2 linked regions of the Prochlorococcus marinus XMU1405 genome follow. The protein of the gene in region 1 interacts with the protein of each later gene in a pairwise test. Links are inferred from orthologs where the notes say so. Each region holds a gene or a part of one and is shown in the gene's direction. Other genes may lie near its edges. The genes, in order: HA148_RS02700 and HA148_RS08185.

Region 1 (11,960 bases):
GTTTACTTTTAAAAAGTAAATGAATTGTATCAACTTTCTCTTAGAACCATTTTTTCAGCAAGAGAAAATTCTTTGGTTAAACGCTCCTTAAGTTTATCTGGTAAAGGTCTACTTGCAAAGTTTTTGTAATGACCTGCCATAGCATTTAATGCTGTTTGCATTGTGGTAAATGATTGTGTTTTATTCACCATCCCTCTATTTCTATATCTTGAAATATAGTCAGTTATGAGTGTAAGAGCCTCACTTCTTACTTCATCTTTATTTGGAGAATCTTTTGGAGTATCAACAGCTGTTTGTAATGTTTTAACAACTGAAATTGTATCCTTTGTGTAGTCACCTGTCATAGCGGTTTTTGCAGCTATGGAAGGGGAACTAAATAGTGTAAAAGCAACAATTAAGGATATTGCAAAAGATATAGCTTTGATAAGATTCTTAAAAAATAATTTTGATGTCCATTTCAGTAACATAACTTAGCTCCCAAAAAAAATAAGCCTCAAGACTTATTATTGTACATTATTTCAGATTCGGAAATAAATGTTTCTAACAATTTATCAGTACTAATTTTAAGCTTAGTATTATTTGTTCTGCATAAAAGTTCTACTTCTTTATTAATAGAATCTCTGCCAATAATTATCTGAAAAGGAATACCAATTAATTCCGCATCTTTAAATTTTACTCCAGCTCTGTCGTTTCTATCATCAAGAAGGACATCAATTTTATTAATTAAAAAGTTGTTATAGATTTGCTCAGTAAGATCACTTTGAATAGGATCTTTTAGGTTTGTTGGGATAATAATAACTTCAAAAGGAGAAATCTGGATAGGCCAACAAATTCCTTTTTGATCATGATTCTGTTCGATAGCGGCTTGAGCTATTCTTGTCACTCCTATTCCGTAACAACCCATCCATAAATTTTTTAACTGACCGTCCTTATCGGAGAACTTTGCATTTAATTTTTCACTATATTTCTGACCTAGTTGGAAAATATGTCCAATCTCGATACCTTTTTTTTCTTTAAGTTCTTCATCATTATAAATACTTACTTTATCTCCTTTTTTGGCATTCCTGATATCCCCAATTAGATAGTCTTTCGAATCAAAAGAAAATTCTTGAAAAACTTTATGGAAATTAACTTTATTCCCACCACTTATAAACTTTGAAAGTTCACTTGCAGAATGATCAATTATTCTTGTCCATTTTTTTTCCCAATTAGAAGTAGCTTTAATAGTTTTATTATCTAAATCTGGCCCTATAAAACCTAAGGGTAAATCAACTAGATTTTTTTCGATAGTATTTTTGTCTTCAATCTTTTTAAGATTAAGGAGATTGAAGTGATTAAGTTTATTGATTAAGTTAAAAAGCTTTACTTCATTAATGTGTTGATCGCCTCTTATGCATGCAAGAATTGGGACCTCAAATTTACCTTCGAACTGTGCAAGGAATATTACTACTTTAATAATCTGACTTGGGACTAAATTGTTATTATTGCAAACTTCTAGAATTGTTTTTTGATGAGGCGTTTCCAACCACTCTGCAATATTGTCTTTTAGTGGAATAGGTTTAGAGGGTAGAGAAACAGCTTTTTCGATATTGGCAGCATAAGATCCGCTTTGAGTGAACAAAATGGAATCTTCCCCAGCATCAGCAGTGACCATAAATTCTTTAGATGAAGCACCCCCAATTGCTCCACTATCAGCTTCAACCCCTACTATCTGCAGTCCACAAGATTTAAAAATATTTTCATAAGCATTGCCCACTTTTTCATAGAAAGAAGCTAGATCGTTTTCTGAAGAATGAAAAGAATAACCATCTTTCATTATGAATTCTCTACTTCTCATCAATCCAAACCTTGGCCTTATTTCATCTCTAAATTTTGTCTGAATTTGGTAAAAACATTGAGGTAATTGCTTATAGGAGTTGATGGTCTCTGATGCAATACTCGTGATCACCTCTTCGTGAGTTGGCGCTAAACCAAATTCTTTACCTTGTCTATCTTTGAGATTAAACATTATTCCTTCACCTGCGGTATATCCTTCCCACCTTTCACTTTTTTTCCATAAATCTGCAGGATGAAGTTGGGGTAATAGTAATTTTGTACAACCAATACTATTAAGTTCTTTCTCTATTATTTCGGATATTTTTTCAATAACTCTAAGCATTAGTGGCATGTATGCATAAATACCGCTGTTAACTCTGCGAATATACCCAGCTTTTAAGAGTAATTGATGTGAAATAATCTCAGCTTCAGAAGGTGTGTCACGAAGTGTCCCCAGAGGAAATGAGGTGGTCACGCGCATACAAAAAAATCCCTAGATATTATTTGATTTTATCAATTAAGATGAAAAAATAATTCAAAGTGTCTTGAGTCCCTCAACGCGGCTAGTCTAAGAATGCTCTTTCTGCTAACTTCTTCAGTAATGAAGTTAAGACTCTTTAAAAAGTTCATTACTACTTAATCATTTTCTTAAGTTTATGGAAAATATAGATTCCAATATTTCTAGTGAAGAGGAATTAGTAGGTATTGATGAAGTTCAAAAATTCCTAAATAGATCAAGAGCTTCTGTCTATAGGTATACAAATACAGATTTAAGAAATCTAAACCCTAGTTTTAATCCAAGAAAATTAAATCCCGAATTTCGGACTGATCAAAAAGATCCTTTAAAATTCCATCCTAATGAAGTAGCAAGATTTGCAAAAGATATTTTAAGAATAAAGGAAGTTACTGTAGAGGTCTTTAATACACCTTCGTCCGCTGCTCAAAATATACTGGTGCAAATATTAGACGAACTAAAATCTATTAGGTCTTTGCTAGAAAAAGAGTAATTAAAAAGTCACCAATCAATGTTTTGATTTATTGACATTTTAAATGTAGGATAATGATGTTTAATTATCTCCTTAATCTTTACCAATTAAGAGTTCTTGAGTTACACGAAATCAAAGCAGTTTATTCAAAGTAAATCAAGCGAAGAATCTTCTCATGGTTCTGCTCGAAGTGATTTTGAAAGAGATGATGATGACCCCTTAAGTATAAGGAGTTTATCAATATCATCTTTAGGTATTATTTTTGCCTTTTTGACAATTTTTTTACCTTTAATAAGCATTTTAATTGGCAGACCTTTATCTCAAGGAAACGAGATAATTCATAATCAGGATTTTACAAAAGATGGACCTTAGTTCAATACCTCCATCTCCAATGAAGGGAATAGTGAATATTGTTGTTGAAATACCTGCAGGGAGTAGGAATAAATATGAATATTGCTCTGACGCAGGAATAATGGCCCTAGACAGAGTATTACATTCTTCAGTAAGGTACCCTTTTGATTATGGTTTTATCCCAAATACCCTGGCTGAAGATGGAGCTCCCCTTGATGCAATGGTGATAATGGACGAACCTACTTTTGCCGGTTGTCTAATAAAAGCTAGACCTATTGGAGTTTTGGATATGCATGATTGTGGTGCATATGATGGAAAACTTTTATGTGTGCCTATTGCTAATCCTAGGCAGGCTAACATAGTGAGTATTAATCAAATTGCTCCTAATCAGCTCGAGGATGTTGCAGAATTTTTTAGAACAAGTAAAGGACTCGATGGAAGAACAGTTCAAATTGATGGTTGGAGGGATTTTGATGTAGTGGAAAATTTATTGAAAAGTTGTATGCCTCTAAAAAAGAAAAACTTTAAAGTACTTAAGAAATCAAATATTAGTAAATTAAATTGAATAAAATAATTTTTTATAGTTATTTAAAATGCTCTACATGCCGAAAAGCTGCAAAGTGGCTTGAAAGCAAAGATTTTGAATTTCAGTTAATTGATATTGTAAAAGAACCTCCACTAGTTAATTATTTAAATCTAGCTTTGGAACAATACTCTGATGATAAGAAAAGTATTTTCAATACAAGAGGTAAAGCCTTTAAAACTCTTGATCTTGATATTGATCGTTTGTCAAAGGAAGAAATTATTCAACTTCTTTTAAGTGATGGCAAATTAATAAAAAGACCATTTTTGATTTACGAATTGAAAAAAGTAATATTAGGTTTTAACGAAATTGAATATGCAAAACAATTTAAATAAGTCTAGAAAATCAGGACTTGATTAATCCTATGCCTAGTTCCATAAAAAGTTTTTTTAAAGAATGGGGTCTACTAATTCTATTAACTTTTTTTGTTTCTTCTTGTAGATCATTTTTTGCAGAACCACGTTATATCCCTTCTGGTTCAATGCTCCCAGAATTACAAATAAATGATAGGTTAATTATTGAAAAATTTTCGATAAGAAACTCTTTACCAAAAAGAGGAGATATTGTCGTTTTTAACTCACCTTACTCGTTTGATAAAAAGTTAATTTCCTCAAGATCTAAGCCTTTACCAAATAAAAGATATTGTTTTTTTATGAGTTTTCCTCCAATGTCGTTTATTCCTGGTTTGAGGGATCAAGCTTGCGATGCTTATATTAAAAGAGTGGTGGCCCTCCCAGGAGAAATTGTAAGTGTAAAGTCTAATGGTGAATTAATAATAAATAATAAATTAATTCCTGAACCCTATGTCTCTTATAAGTGCTCATTATCCCTATTTAATAATTGTGGTAAATTTGAAAACATAAAAGTGCCAGAAGATCATTTTTTAGTTTTAGGTGATAATAGGGCAAATAGCTGGGATGGAAGATATTGGCCTGGAAGTAAATTTCTTCATAAAAAAGAGATAATTGGTAAAGCATATTTCAGATTTTGGCCTCTTAGTCAAGTTGGCTTTTTCAGTAAATGAAGCCTTTCCCCTACCTCTGACTTTATCAAAATAAATTTTTAACAAGGCTTAATTTAAAGTGCTCCGGAAGCAGTTGAATCAAGTATTCCCCCTAGATGTGTTGTTATGTTAAGAGCGCTAATCACAGGGGGCTTATTAGGATCATTAAAAAGATCAATTATTGTTATGCCGCCATTACCCTGTTTTATCATCCAAATATTTGAATAATTAATCCCAAGGATATTACAAATTAGAGTTTTATTGACTGCATCATGAGCAACCAAGAGGGTTTGATCATTATCCTTTTGAGATAAACAAATTTTTTCAAAAGCTTCTACTGACCTTTCTGATACATCTTTTATACATTCACCTTCGGGCATTATTACTTCTTCAGGTTTATCATGCCAATTTTTTAGTAAAGCAGGCCACTCTTCTCTAATTTCTGCTTCCAATTTACCCTCCCATAATCCGTGACTGATTTCTACCAGTAAATCTATTTTCTCAATTTTTAAATCTTTGTTATTTTGAAGGATTATTTGTGCAGTTTCATAAGGCCTATGCATTGAACTTGAAAATGCCTTATTGAAAGAAATATTTCTCAAATATTCAAAAGTCTTTCTAGCTTGATCTTTTCCGTTTTCATTTAAAGGGATATCAATTTGGCCTTGAAATCTACCTTCTTTGTTCCAGTTAGTTTCACCATGCCTTATTAGAAATATTCTGGAATCTCCAATTTTATTTGGAATATTTTTATTAAGATGGGAAGTTTGATTTAAGCATTCAATTTGAGTCTTAAAAGAATTATCTTTCTTTGAAATATTGAGTATCGAGAAAGAAGCATTTTCTAATCTTATTTTTCTAAAACCTTGCTTAGGCTTTCCTAATAACAAAAGTATTAAACATCTGAGAATTGCATTATGTCCAACAACTAAAATATTTATATCATCTTTGTGTTGATAAATTTTTAAAATATCTTCTACAAAATTTGTTGCTTGAAAAAATAACTCTTGAATTGGTTTATAAGTTTTATTGTCATTTCTTTTTAAGATAAGATTTTCTGGATCATTTTTCCATATAGGGTAAATTTCCGGAAATTTCTTTTTTATTTCATCAATTTTTAGACCAGACCATTCACTAAGATCTACCTCTAGCAAATTATTATCGAATACAATATCTTGCTCTTCATCAAAGATCTTTTTAATTGTTTTTGCAGTCTCTGCCGCTCTTACAAGTGGGGAGGAATAGATTTTATCGAAGTTTATTTTTGATAATGCTTTGCCTGCTTTTTGAGCTTGTTCGTATCCTTCATCAGTTAGTATTGAATCATCTGTTCTTCCTTGAATTAATCCTTTTGCATTGAAACTGCTTAGTCCATGCCTAACTAACACTAATCGTATAGCCATTATATAAGTTTGAAAATTAAGATTATTTAATCATCTCATGGCGTGATTAAAATAGATACATAAACATCACGAACTTCAATGATAACTAAGTATGGTTTTCAAAATATAATGAGTTATGATCTTTAAAAATGTTTCTAAGCCAAAACTCACTTTAGCTTTTATTTCTATAGTCATAACTTTTTTTGTATGGCAGCAAGGCTTAAGAGATAGTTTAAATAGACCGTCTGTTTCATTTGATATAAGTCAAAAAGAACAAGAAATTGCTGAATTATCGGTCCAATCAATACCTGTAGATCTAAAAAAGTTTTTTATCATAAATGATCCTGTTGATCAAATAAATAAATCACTCTCTGAGTTCTCATTTGAAGAGCTAACAGAAAGAAATAAATTAATTAGAATAGTTTCTTCAAAATCAAATGATCCTATAATCTATAAAAATATATCCAATGACTTTGAAAATAAAAACTATAAATTTCTGATTGATGAGATAGAAAAAAAATCTAATAATAATTTATATAAACCAAATTCTAATAAATTTGATTTATTTAAAGATGATAGATTTTTATATCATCTTTTAAGCCGGAAATTTGATTTTGACGATAGTTCATTAATAACAAAATCATTTTCAAGCAAAATGTTTTTAAAAATATTAGCCATTAGACTAATACCACTTTTGTCAATACTTATTGGCTCCATACTGGCTCTAAAAATATTATGGAGCACCATATCTTTGAAAAAGTTTGGTTGGCAAGAAATTAAATCCTTAGATTTAGAATTAATAGATATGGTTTTACTAATAGCAGGTGGATTTGTTGTTTTAGGAGAAGTAGTATCACCTTTGTTCTCTATAAGTTTGGTTGAACTTTTTTCTAAAAGTATTTCTGATGAATTGTCGCAATCTTTAAAAATATTCTTTGGATATCTTTTTATGGCTATTCCGCCATTAGGGATAGTTTATTATCAACTTAAATCTTTGAATAGAGAATTCACTTTTAAAAAGGATTATTTACAGTTCAATTTCTTTCCAATAAAGTATGCAATTACTCAGGGAATTAAGGGTTGGTTAGCAATTGTCCCTTTTGTTTTATTGATTTCTCTAATTATGAATAGTTTGATCGATAATCAGAATGGTAGTAACCCTTTACTAGAAATTGTTCTAAATAATAATAATTACTTATCATTTTTTTTATTATTTGTAACAACAACTTTATTAGCTCCTCTATTTGAGGAAATTATATTTCGGGGTATTTTACTGCCAACTCTTTCAAGAGATTTTGGAGTAATTTCGGGCATCATAGTTTCATCTTTTATCTTTGCATTAGCCCATTTAAGTTTGGGAGAAATGCCGCCATTATTTGTTCTAGGGATTGGATTAGCAATTACAAGAATTGCTTCAGGAAGTTTGTTTTCTTCAGTTATCATGCATTCTCTATGGAATGGATTGACTTTCTTAAATTTGTTCTTATTGAGGACATAAAGAATTTAATTTCTTACTTGCGAATCAAACAAAAAGATGTTTATTTAATTAATAACACTTCTTTTATTCAAAACATAAATCATAGATGAAACCTTATGGGAATCAACTTAATTTAAAAAAAAAAGTTTCATATGAAAGTAAAAAAAATTCTGAAAAAACATCCATAATTGATATCAAATTAATACATCAAATTATCGACACCATAAATATCTCTCTTTTGGTATTAATTTTAACCTTATTTTTCTTATCTTTTAATAGTCAAAGAAAATGGTCAAATACATATAAAAATTTATCTAAGACAAGAGCTGTCAATAATAATCTAATTGATTATATTTCTAAAATTGAGGAATTTTATATAAGTAAACTTGAGTCTCTCAATATCTATAGAAAAACTAAACCTGAAGATTTAATCTATCTTGATAAACTTCCAGAAAAAAAAGAGAGTTTGTTCAAGAAAAATTTAAGTACCTTCGTTGAAGGTTTTAGTGATAGCAAATATCAAAGGGGATATTGATGAAAAAATACAAAAAAATTGTTTGTCTAATACCCCTTGATCAAAGAAGATTTAAATTTCTGTATATTTTTAGCTTACTATTAATATTTTGTTTGTTTGGTAGGTTAGTTAAATTGCAAGTCTATAACGCCTCTGATTTGCAAAGGAAAGCCAGATTAATACAGTCTTCTAAAACTAATGCCTTAAAAAAAAGGAGAGCAATTGTTGATAGAAATAATAGACTAGTTGCTTACGATAAACCGCTCTATAAATTATGGGCTCATCCAAAATATTTTAATTTTCCTGGTGATTCAATTAACAGAGTTCGCAGTATTGAAGAAGTTACAGAAAAATTGTCACCTATCTTGGATATAAATGGTGAAATACTTTTGAGTAAATTTAATAATAAAAAGAGTGGTATCAAGCTTTTGGATAAAATTTCTGAAGAAAAGGCTGAAAAGATTAAGAACCTTCAAATAAGTGGTATTGATTTATTTAAATATTCGCAGAGATATTATCCACAAGGGAAGCTTTACTCTAATCTTGTCGGTTTTGTTAATGATGAGAATATAGCTTCAGCAGGTTTAGAGCTTTATTTAGATAATCAAATTAAAGTTTTTAATAAAAGTAATTTAATAAAAAGAGGAGGAGATGGAACTCCTTTACCGGATTATTCAGCCCCAGGTGATTTTGTTTCTGATTACAAAAGTTTAGGCCTAACTATAGATTCAAAATTACAGAAAGCTTCATTCAATGCATTATCAAAGCAAGTAAGCAAATGGAAAGCAAAGAAAGGATTTGCCATAGTTATGGATGTTAATAATGGTCGGATTCTTTCCTTGGTTACAGTCCCTTCTTACGATCCAAATAAATTTTGGCAGTATGATTCTCGACTTTTTAGGGGTTGGTATTCTCAAGATTTATTTGAGCCTGGTTCAACTTTTAAACCTATTAATCTTGCCTTAGCTTTAGAAGAAAAAGTAATCCAGAAAGATGGAGTAGTCGAAGATATTGGGAAAATTAATGTTGGAGGATGGACGATTTCTAATTGGGATAAAAAAGGTAATGGATATATTGACTATCCAAAAGTTTTGCAGGTTTCAAGCAATGTTGGGATGGTAAAAATAATGCAAAATTTAGACCCTACAATTTATTGGGATTGGCTAAAAAATTTAGGTATAAATAAAAATTTAGAAACTGACTTATTTGAATCAACTGCTGGCCAACTAAAGAAAAAAGACTTATTTGTAAATCAATCAATTGAGCCTGCAGTAACTTCTTTTGGCAAAGGTTTCTCAATCTCGCCACTTAAATTGCTTCAACTTCATGCGGCTCTCGCAAATGGTGGTTATGAAGTGACTCCACATGTTACCTCAACTTTCAAAGAGAGAGTAAATAAAAATCCAAAAAAGCAATTTTTTTCACACGAAGTCTCTAAAACTGTTCTTGAATGGATGGAGAGCGTAGTTGATAAAGGCAGTGGATCTGGAGTAAAAATCGAGGGTTATAGGATAGCAGGGAAAACGGGTACTTCCCAAAAAGCCTTAAATGGTTCCTATACAAGTAAAAAAGTTTGCAGTTTTGTGGCGACCTTACCAGTTAATGATCCGAAATATGCTGTCCTTGTAGTCGTTGATGAGCCATCTAAATCTTATGCATATGGTTCAACTGTTGCTGTACCAGTTGCTAAAGAAATTATCGAGAGTTTAATAGTAATTGAAAAAATACCTCCCAAGATTAAAAATCATGGAATGATTGTTAAAAAACCCTAAAATTTCACAATTTTATAAATATTTAGTTCATTATCTGATGATTTCATCAGGAATAAAAGCTAGTTTATGTATATATATGATTATCTAGATATGAAATCAATTTTAGAACAATTGTCCTCAATGACCGTTGTTGTTGCTGATACTGGAGATTTAGATTCGATAAAAAAATTTCAACCAAGGGACGCCACCACCAATCCATCACTAATACTTGCTGCTGCTAAGAACCCTGATTATGTGAAATTAATTGATAAAGCTTTAGAAAGTTCAGAAAATGCCTTGCCCCAAGGATTCTCCGAAATTGAGTTAATTAAAGAAACTGTTGATCAAGTTTCAGTATTTTTTGGAAAAGAAATTTTGAAAATTATTTCAGGGCGCGTATCTACAGAAGTTGATGCAAGACTTAGCTTTGACACTGAAGCTACCGTTGAAAAAGCTAGAAAATTGATCAAACTTTACAAAAATTTTGGAATTGAAAAGGAAAGAATCTTGATTAAGATTGCCGCAACTTGGGAGGGAATTAAGGCAGCTGAAATTTTGGAAAAAGAGGGTATTAGGTGCAACCTAACTTTACTTTTTAACTTCTGCCAAGCGGTAACTTGTGCCAATGCAAAGATAACTCTAATTTCTCCTTTCGTTGGCCGTATATTAGATTGGCATAAAGCAAAAACTGGTAAAACTAGTTTTGCTGGTGCTGAAGACCCTGGTGTTATTTCAGTTACTCAAATATACAAGTACTTTAAAGAAAAGGGATTCGAAACAGAAGTCATGGGAGCGAGTTTTAGAAATCTTGATGAAATAAAAGAATTAGCAGGTTGCGATCTTTTAACAATCGCACCAAAATTTCTTGAGGAACTGAAAAAAGAAAAAGGAGAGTTAGTTAGGAAATTAGATGTAAGTACCCAAATAAATAATTCTATTGACTACGAATTTGAAGAAAAAGATTTCAGATTAAGTATGTTAGAAGATCAAATGGCAAGTGAAAAGCTTAGTGAAGGTATTACTGGATTCAGTAAGGCTATAGAAGAATTGGAAGAGCTGCTACTAAAGAGATATTCAGAGATTAAAAATCATAAATTGATTTCTGCTAACTAAATTTAAGTTTGAATTTAAAAGAATCAAGTACCACTTTTTGTTAAAAGCCTTCTGATAACTCTTTTTGCAATATCTTCATAGCTCATTTCGCCTGATAATATTTGAGCAATACGTTTAGGTGCGGTTTTTCTTTTGACACCTAATTGATATCCAGTTCTTGGAAATCTATAAAATACTTGTGCTATTCTCCTCCCCCAAGCCATTGATTTCCCCCAAATGCTGTTAATTTTTTTTGTATAAAGACTTAAATCATCTACTGTTCCTGATAAACACTGATCAATGTATTCTGCAGCATAGAAACTGCTAATTAAAGATGGTCTAATTCCTTCAGCTAAAAATGGATCACATAAAGATGCGGCATCTCCAACTGCTAAAACTTTGTCACCATTAATTGAGTGGAAGCCATTCCATATTCTCAGTTTCTTACTAGTTGTTTTATGAGGAAAATCATAAAAACCGAAGCTTTTGATCACTTGGTTATTTATAACCTGATTTTCTAAGAGACCATTATTTATAAAAGTACCTAAACCAATATTTAAGCTTTCTTTTAGGGGGAATGCCCATGCAAAACCATATTTTATAAATCCAAACTCAAATCTAACTGCATCTCTAGGTATTTCACCTAAACCTTTCAATCTTAATGAGATTGTATTAGCAAATTTCGGTTTTCTTGGACCTAAATTGAAATAACTCGCCCATTTCGATTGGGATCCATCTGCAATTACAAGGAATTCTGCTATGTATTTTATTTTGTTACTGCAAGTAATTTCCCATTTATCATTTTTTTTTATGATTTTTTCTATCAATAATGGTCTCATTATCTGAGCACCATTACTCAATGATTCATCGAGTAATAATTGATCTAGTTTTTCCCTTTTAACAATCCAAAATGGGGATTCACCAGTCAGATCAGCAGTCACATTATCTGCAGACTTCCATCTGAATTCAACATTCTTAATTTTTGATTCTATGCAATCTTCTATAT
Region 2 (6,260 bases), on another replicon or contig:
AATCCAAGGAACATAACAGGTATTGGGAGAATTAGCGGTACCAAAAAGACTAGAACACCAACAACAAGCTCATCAGCCAAAATATTTCCAAATAGCCTGAAAGAGAGTGATAAAGGTTTTGTAAAGTCCTCTAGAATTTTGAAGGGAAGCATAATAGGAGTTGGATGAACATAATATTCGAAGTATCTCCAACCCTTATTGCTTAAACCTGCATAGAAATAAGAAAGCGACACCAATAAAGCCAAAGCTATAGTTGTATTGATATCTGCAGTAGGTGCTCCTAATTCTCCACTTGGTAACTTAATCAATCTCCAAGGAATTAAAGCTCCTCCCCAATTACTAACAAAGACGAATAAAAATAAAGTACCTATAAATGGCATCCAATCTCTGTATACTTTTTCACCTATTTGAGTCCTAGCAAGATCTCTTATGTAATCCCAGAGGAACTCAAGCAAGTTTTGAAGGCCTTTAGGATCATTTTCCATTTTTTTAGTTCCTAAAGAAATAAAAACTAATAAAGCTCCTAATAAAATCCAAGATGTTAAAAATACCTGCCCATGTAGTCTGATATTTCCAATTTGCCAATAAAGATGTTGACCAACTTCTAATGCTGCAAAATTTGTTAGCAAGGAATTAAAAAACATTTGTTTTGAATAAAAAAATTTACTTAATAACGTGAAAAATAAAGAATGAGTGAAGGCTTATAAATAAAAAAACCTATCATCGCAGGAAAAATATCTAAAGATCCTAGCTTGCTCGCAAAAATAAAGAGGCAAACTGGAACTAATAGTTGCAATTTTGATACACCTGATGATTCTTTACCAAGTTTCCCTATACTTTTGGCAAGCAAACGTAGGTAAAAAATGCCGGCAATTGCACCTGTAAAAATACTAAAACCAAAAGTAAAGCCTAGAAAAATTCCAGTTATTGATGCTAAAAAAATAGAAACAATAAAAGTAATTCCAAAAATTGTTAATTGCAATTTTGTGTATTCGTCATTTTGAGAAAGCAAATAATCTATTAGATTGGCAATGCCAGATTTACTTTCTTTGATGATCGGATTATTTAGGGATTGAGGAAATTGAACATTCTCATTAGAAGGATGCTCAAGTTTTTTTCTATTTGAGTCCACTGATGTGAACATAGCTTAAAAACTCCTCTTTATGGTTTGAAATAAGTATATAAACTCACGGAATCTATCACGGAGAGGTACCTTTTAGCTAGTTTTTTTTTATAAAAAATTAATTCTTAAGATTTATGATGAATTCATAGACCACTTTTTACTTTATTCTTCAAAAATAAAATTTATTCAAAGTCATCTTTTTAATTGCTTTAACACTTAAAAACGTTAATAAAAGACTTGGCAAAATCACAATTAAACGTCTCAATAGTACATATACATCTAAAAAGTTGGAGATAAGTCAAGAAAAAATAAAATATAAAAGAATTTCTAAAAGAAAAAAAACCTTTAGTTCTAGTTACAAGAAAAATTTAAGCAATTTAACAGATTCTATATTTCCATTACCTTGGACGATATGGCCTTACGAGGCAAAAATCCTCATTGTCCTCATTGGAATTTGGTCAATATTAGGAATATGCATACTAGGATCATCAAGTTGGTGGGTAGCTAGTAGGGAAATGGGACATTGGGCTTATTTCCTTAAAAAACAAATCATTTGGACAATTCCAGGAATTGGTCTTTTTTATTTCCTTCTTAATACAAACATTAGAAATCTTTTAAAGTTTTCAAGAATTATTTTTTACATTTTATTCTTTCTCATTTTCCTTACAAATTTTACTGGAATTACAGTTAATGGATCTTCAAGATGGCTAGTGCTTGGCAGTTTACGTCTGCAGCCATCTGAATTAATTAAACCTTTTCTAATTCTAGAAGCTTCTAATCTTTTCGCACATTGGAATCTAGTGAAGAATGATAAAAAATTAATTTCAATAATATCCTTTGGTTTATTAATTTTATTAATACTAAAACAGCCTAATTTAAGTACTGCTTCATTAACTGGAATTCTTCTTTGGGTAATGGGTTTATGTGGAGGAGTAAAACTTAGCTCTCTTTGCTCATTTGCTTCAATAGGTTTCATTACTGGATGTATCAGCATCCTTAATAACGAATATCAAAAACTGAGAGTTACTTCATTTATAAATCCTTGGAAAGATCAACAAGAAAATGGATTTCAATTAGTTCAGAGTTTATTAGCTATAGGTTCAGGTGGTCTATTTGGCAAAGGTTTTGGACTGTCCATACAAAAATTACAGTATCTACCGTTTATGTATACAGATTTTATTTTTGCCATTTTTGCGGAAGAATTTGGTTTATTGGGGTGTACTTTATTCTTGGGATTTTTAGCAGTATTCTCTTATATAAGTTTAAGAATTAGTCTTAAGTGCAGGAACAACTATACAAAATTAGTTGCTATCGGATGTGGTGTATTGTTGACTGGTCAATCAATAATGCATATTGCTGTAGCAACAGGTTCAATGCCTACTACAGGCTTACCACTACCCTTCATTAGTTATGGTGGCAATTCATTAATAGCTTCTTTTTTTATTGCAGGAATGTTAGTGAGATGTTCATTAGAGTCAACAGGTTTGATTGGTATGATTAATACACGAAAGACTCTTAATTAGTTAGAATTTAAAAGATTTAATTTAAGCTATCGAATCATTTAATTTAATTATTTCAGAATTTTCTCAAAAGGGTAATCTGCTTATGCAGAATGGTCTTAATAGTCCTGGTCCATTTACTATATTTTTGGTTTTCAGCGCAGGACTTTTAACAAGTCTTGGACCATGCTCATTATCATTACTTCCAGTGACAATTGCTTATATAGGAGGAACGGAGAAAAATAAATTTAAACTTATTAGTTTTTCAGGAGGAGTAGTTTTTTCGCTTGTTGCACTGGGGGCTGCGAGTGGATTCTTAGGTAAAATATACGGGCAAATTCCAGCTTATTACACTTCGATTGTTGCCTTGATAGCAATAATAATGGGTTTAAATTTACTAGGAATTTTAAAGTTTCAGTTCCCGAATGGACCTGATCTAAAAAAAATAGAGGACAAGATACCATCCCCCATAGCACCTTTTGCAATAGGAACTACTTTTGGACTAGCCTCTTCACCTTGCATTACTCCAGTTTTAGCAACTCTTCTTGCTTGGGTATCGCAAGCTAAAAACCCGATAATCTCAATTATTTTTTTATTTTTCTTTGGCATAGGCCAAGTCTCTCCACTAATTATTGCGGGAGCCACAACAGAAAACTTAAAAAATTTTTTAGAGCTTAGAAAATTTAGTCAAATAATTCCTACCTTAAGTGGGATATTTTTAGTAGCAATAGGTTTATTAAATTTATTTTCAAATTGGATTTAAATGATTATTTTTAAGAATCTAATTTTAAAAATATCAAGTTTAAGATTCGCAATATCACTTATAATCTTCATAGCTATTGCCAGTGGCATAGGTACTTTTATCCCTCAAGATAATAATAATAAATTTTATATTGATAATTTCGATAGAGCTCCCATTTTTGGATTTTTAGATGGAGAAAAAGTCTTAAAACTTCAATTGGATCATATATATACAAGCTTTTGGTTTTTATTTACATTAATTCTTCTTTGCATTTCTCTGGCAGCTTGTAGTTTCAGGAGGCAAATTCCTTCATTAAAAGCTTCATTAAAATGGATTGAATATAAGAGCGAAAAAAAATTTAGCAAACTGCAACTAACTACAAGTCATCCAATCAATGAAGATGGAGAACATATATCAAAAGTAGATTTGTTACTTAAAAAAAAGGGATGGAAAACATACAAATTTAATAGTCATATTTCTGCAAGAAAAGGGTTAATTGGAAAAATCGGTCCTTTAGTTGTACATATCGGATTAATAGTCTTACTTATAGGTTCAGCATATGGAAGTTTTACAAGTCAATCAAAAGAACAATATTTACTGCCTGGAGAAACTTTAGATCTTGTTAATGAGAGCACAAACTCAAAAGCCAATGTAAAATTAGTCGATTTTTCTATAGAACGAGAAAGTGATGGTGTGCCCAAACAGTTTATTTCAAAATTAAATTTTTCTTCTGAAGATCTAAATTTAAATGAAATGAAAACAACCAAAGTTAATCACCCAATCAGGTTTAAAGGATTAACTATTTATCAAGCAGATTGGGCAATATCAAATGTTGTTTTAGAAATAGATAATATCCTTTATCAATTACAATTAAAGGAGATTCCAGAAATCGGTAATCAAGTTTGGGGAGTTTTAGTTGAATTAGGATCGGAGAATAAAAAAAATTTCCTTTTAACAATAAATAATGAAAATGGTCCACTTAAAATTTCGAATATAGAAAATTTTTCCGGGAATAATCTCTATATCAATGACGACCCTTTAGAAGTTAACTCTTCAAAAGTATCTCTGAAAAAAATAATCCCCAGCAGTGGATTAATAATTAAAAATGATCCGTCCATACCATTTATTTATTTTTCTTTTTTCTTAATAATTTTTGGAACAATAATAAGTCTTATACCAACTAACCAATTATGGATTCTGGTAAATAAAGAATCACAAAAGTTATCTATTGGAGGCCTTAGTAATAAAAATCTAGTAGGTTTTAAAAAAGAATTTTTTAAATTATCAGACGAAATAAAAAATTTTTAACTTCTTTTCTGCCCACTAAAAATATCTAACTGCATAGAAACATTCCCTCTGGGGTTGAATGCAGCATTTAAATGTATCCAGTGAGGTGATCCTTCATTCACTAAATCATCCATAATTCTATTCACAACTTCCTCATGTGATATTTTTATATCCCTAAAATTATTAATATAAAGCTTTAAAGACTTCAACTCATAGACTTTCAAATTAGGTTGATAAATAATATTTAGCTTTGCAAAATCTGGATAACCAGAAAAGGGGCACTTACATGTAAATTCAGGTAACTGAATAGAAATTTCATAAATTCTTTTCTTATTTGGATTATCGAAACAAATTATTTTTGATTCTTCAATAATTCTCTCACCATATAGCGGTCTTTGAGTCGAATCTTCTAATTTAGCTGTACTCATTTTTAGTAGAACTTTTTTACTAAACCTATATAAAAACTATATATAAAGATAAAAATTCGCAAAAGTATCAACGAATCTAAGTATTACAATTGACTAAGTCAAAAGATGTTAAATCTTATTTTTGTATCAACAGCAACATTCATAATGTCCGCCGAAAGGTTTATATGTGTTTAGTTCAATGAAAAATTAATGGACATTTGTTTGATAACTATCGATAACAACTTAAATAAATCCCTTCAACCAAAAACTGCAATTGGAATGTTATGGCTTCAAACACACTTTGAGAATGATCAGTGGGAAGCGTTGTCAAATAGTAAAGTAATAATTTCTGAAGAAAATTCCCAACTATTAATTGAAGACGCCAAGAATGCAGGCCTTAATATTGAATGTTTTTCAGATATTTCAATGTTGGATGTTTTCCCAAAAAACAATTAAAATAGAAATATTCAATCTTTAATCATGAAGAAAATTGAAGCAATCATACGTCCATTTAAGTTGGAGGATGTAAAAATTGCATTAGTAAATTCCGGTATTGTTGGAATGACAGTTAGTGAAGTTAGAGGTTTTGGAAGGCAAAAAGGACAAGTTGAAAGATATAGAGGTTCAGAATTTACAGTGGAATTCCTTCAAAAACTTAAAGTAGAAGTTGTCGTAGAAGATGAAAAGGTTAATTCAGTCATAGATGCGATTGCTGAAGCAGCAAAAACTGGAGAGATAGGTGACGGAAAAATATTCATCACATCAATTGATTCAGTTGTAAGAATTAGAACTGGCGACAAAGACGAAGAAGCTCTTTAATTCAAAGAGTTTCTTTTACTAAATTTTGTATATATTCACTATTAATACTTTTATTTGATTGACTTCCTAAGGTCATCCAAGCTAGATATTCATGATTCCCAGCAGGACCTACCAGCGGAGAAGCTATCAAATTCTTTATATTCCATTGGAAATTCTTAGCAGCATAGATAACAGACTCTATAGCCTCAGTATGGAATTTAGGATTGCGAACAACACCTCCTTTACTGACTTTATCTTTACCTACCTCAAATTGGGGTTTAATTAAAAATATTCCCTCAATACAATCACCTTCTAATAAATTACTAATAGATTTAAAAACTAACTTTAATGAAATAAAAGACAAATCAGCAACAACAAAATTTGGTAATTCATTACTTCTAGAT

The links.
Region 2: the proteins of HA148_RS02700 (region 1) and HA148_RS08185 interact in binary tests that used the Escherichia coli proteins (3 or more experiments, as listed by UniProt). The link is inferred for Prochlorococcus marinus XMU1405 from one-to-one orthologs.

The regions. Positions count from the first base shown.
Region 1 is NZ_JAAORF010000001.1:457,654-469,613, forward strand. The notes cover bases 7,547-10,507. They hold HA148_RS02700 (peptidoglycan D,D-transpeptidase FtsI family protein), read left to right. Parts: upstream 7,547-8,131; coding sequence 8,132-9,883; downstream 9,884-10,507. Other genes in these bases: HA148_RS02690 (CPBP family intramembrane glutamic endopeptidase), read left to right, coding at 7,547-7,618; HA148_RS02695 (hypothetical protein), read left to right, coding at 7,704-8,132; tal (transaldolase), read left to right, coding at 9,974-10,507. Outside these bases: photosystem II protein Psb27, read right to left, coding at 30-467; HA148_RS02655 (proline--tRNA ligase), read right to left, coding at 494-2,296; HA148_RS02660 (hypothetical protein), read left to right, coding at 2,472-2,822; HA148_RS02665 (hypothetical protein), read left to right, coding at 2,919-3,173; HA148_RS02670 (inorganic diphosphatase), read left to right, coding at 3,163-3,717; HA148_RS02675 (Spx/MgsR family RNA polymerase-binding regulatory protein), read left to right, coding at 3,714-4,070; lepB (signal peptidase I), read left to right, coding at 4,100-4,759; HA148_RS02685 (histidine phosphatase family protein), read right to left, coding at 4,813-6,141; more of HA148_RS02690, read left to right, coding at 6,257-7,546; more of tal, read left to right, coding at 10,508-10,975; HA148_RS02710 (NAD(P)/FAD-dependent oxidoreductase), read right to left, coding at 10,999-11,960. UniProt on the Escherichia coli protein: Essential cell division protein that catalyzes cross-linking of the peptidoglycan cell wall at the division septum. Required for localization of FtsN.
Region 2 is NZ_JAAORF010000003.1:383,450-389,709, forward strand. Bases 698-3,528 are described here. They hold HA148_RS08185 (FtsW/RodA/SpoVE family cell cycle protein), read left to right. Parts: upstream 698-1,410; coding sequence 1,411-2,646; downstream 2,647-3,528. Other genes in these bases: HA148_RS08180 (hypothetical protein), read right to left, coding at 698-1,144; HA148_RS08190 (cytochrome c biogenesis protein CcdA), read left to right, coding at 2,729-3,385; HA148_RS08195 (cytochrome c biogenesis protein ResB), read left to right, coding at 3,386-3,528. Outside these bases: atpB (F0F1 ATP synthase subunit A), read right to left, coding at 1-644; more of HA148_RS08180, read right to left, coding at 668-697; more of HA148_RS08195, read left to right, coding at 3,529-4,672; queF (preQ(1) synthase), read right to left, coding at 4,669-5,079; HA148_RS08205 (hypothetical protein), read left to right, coding at 5,269-5,514; HA148_RS08210 (P-II family nitrogen regulator), read left to right, coding at 5,539-5,877; HA148_RS08215 (TlyA family RNA methyltransferase), read right to left, coding at 5,879-6,260.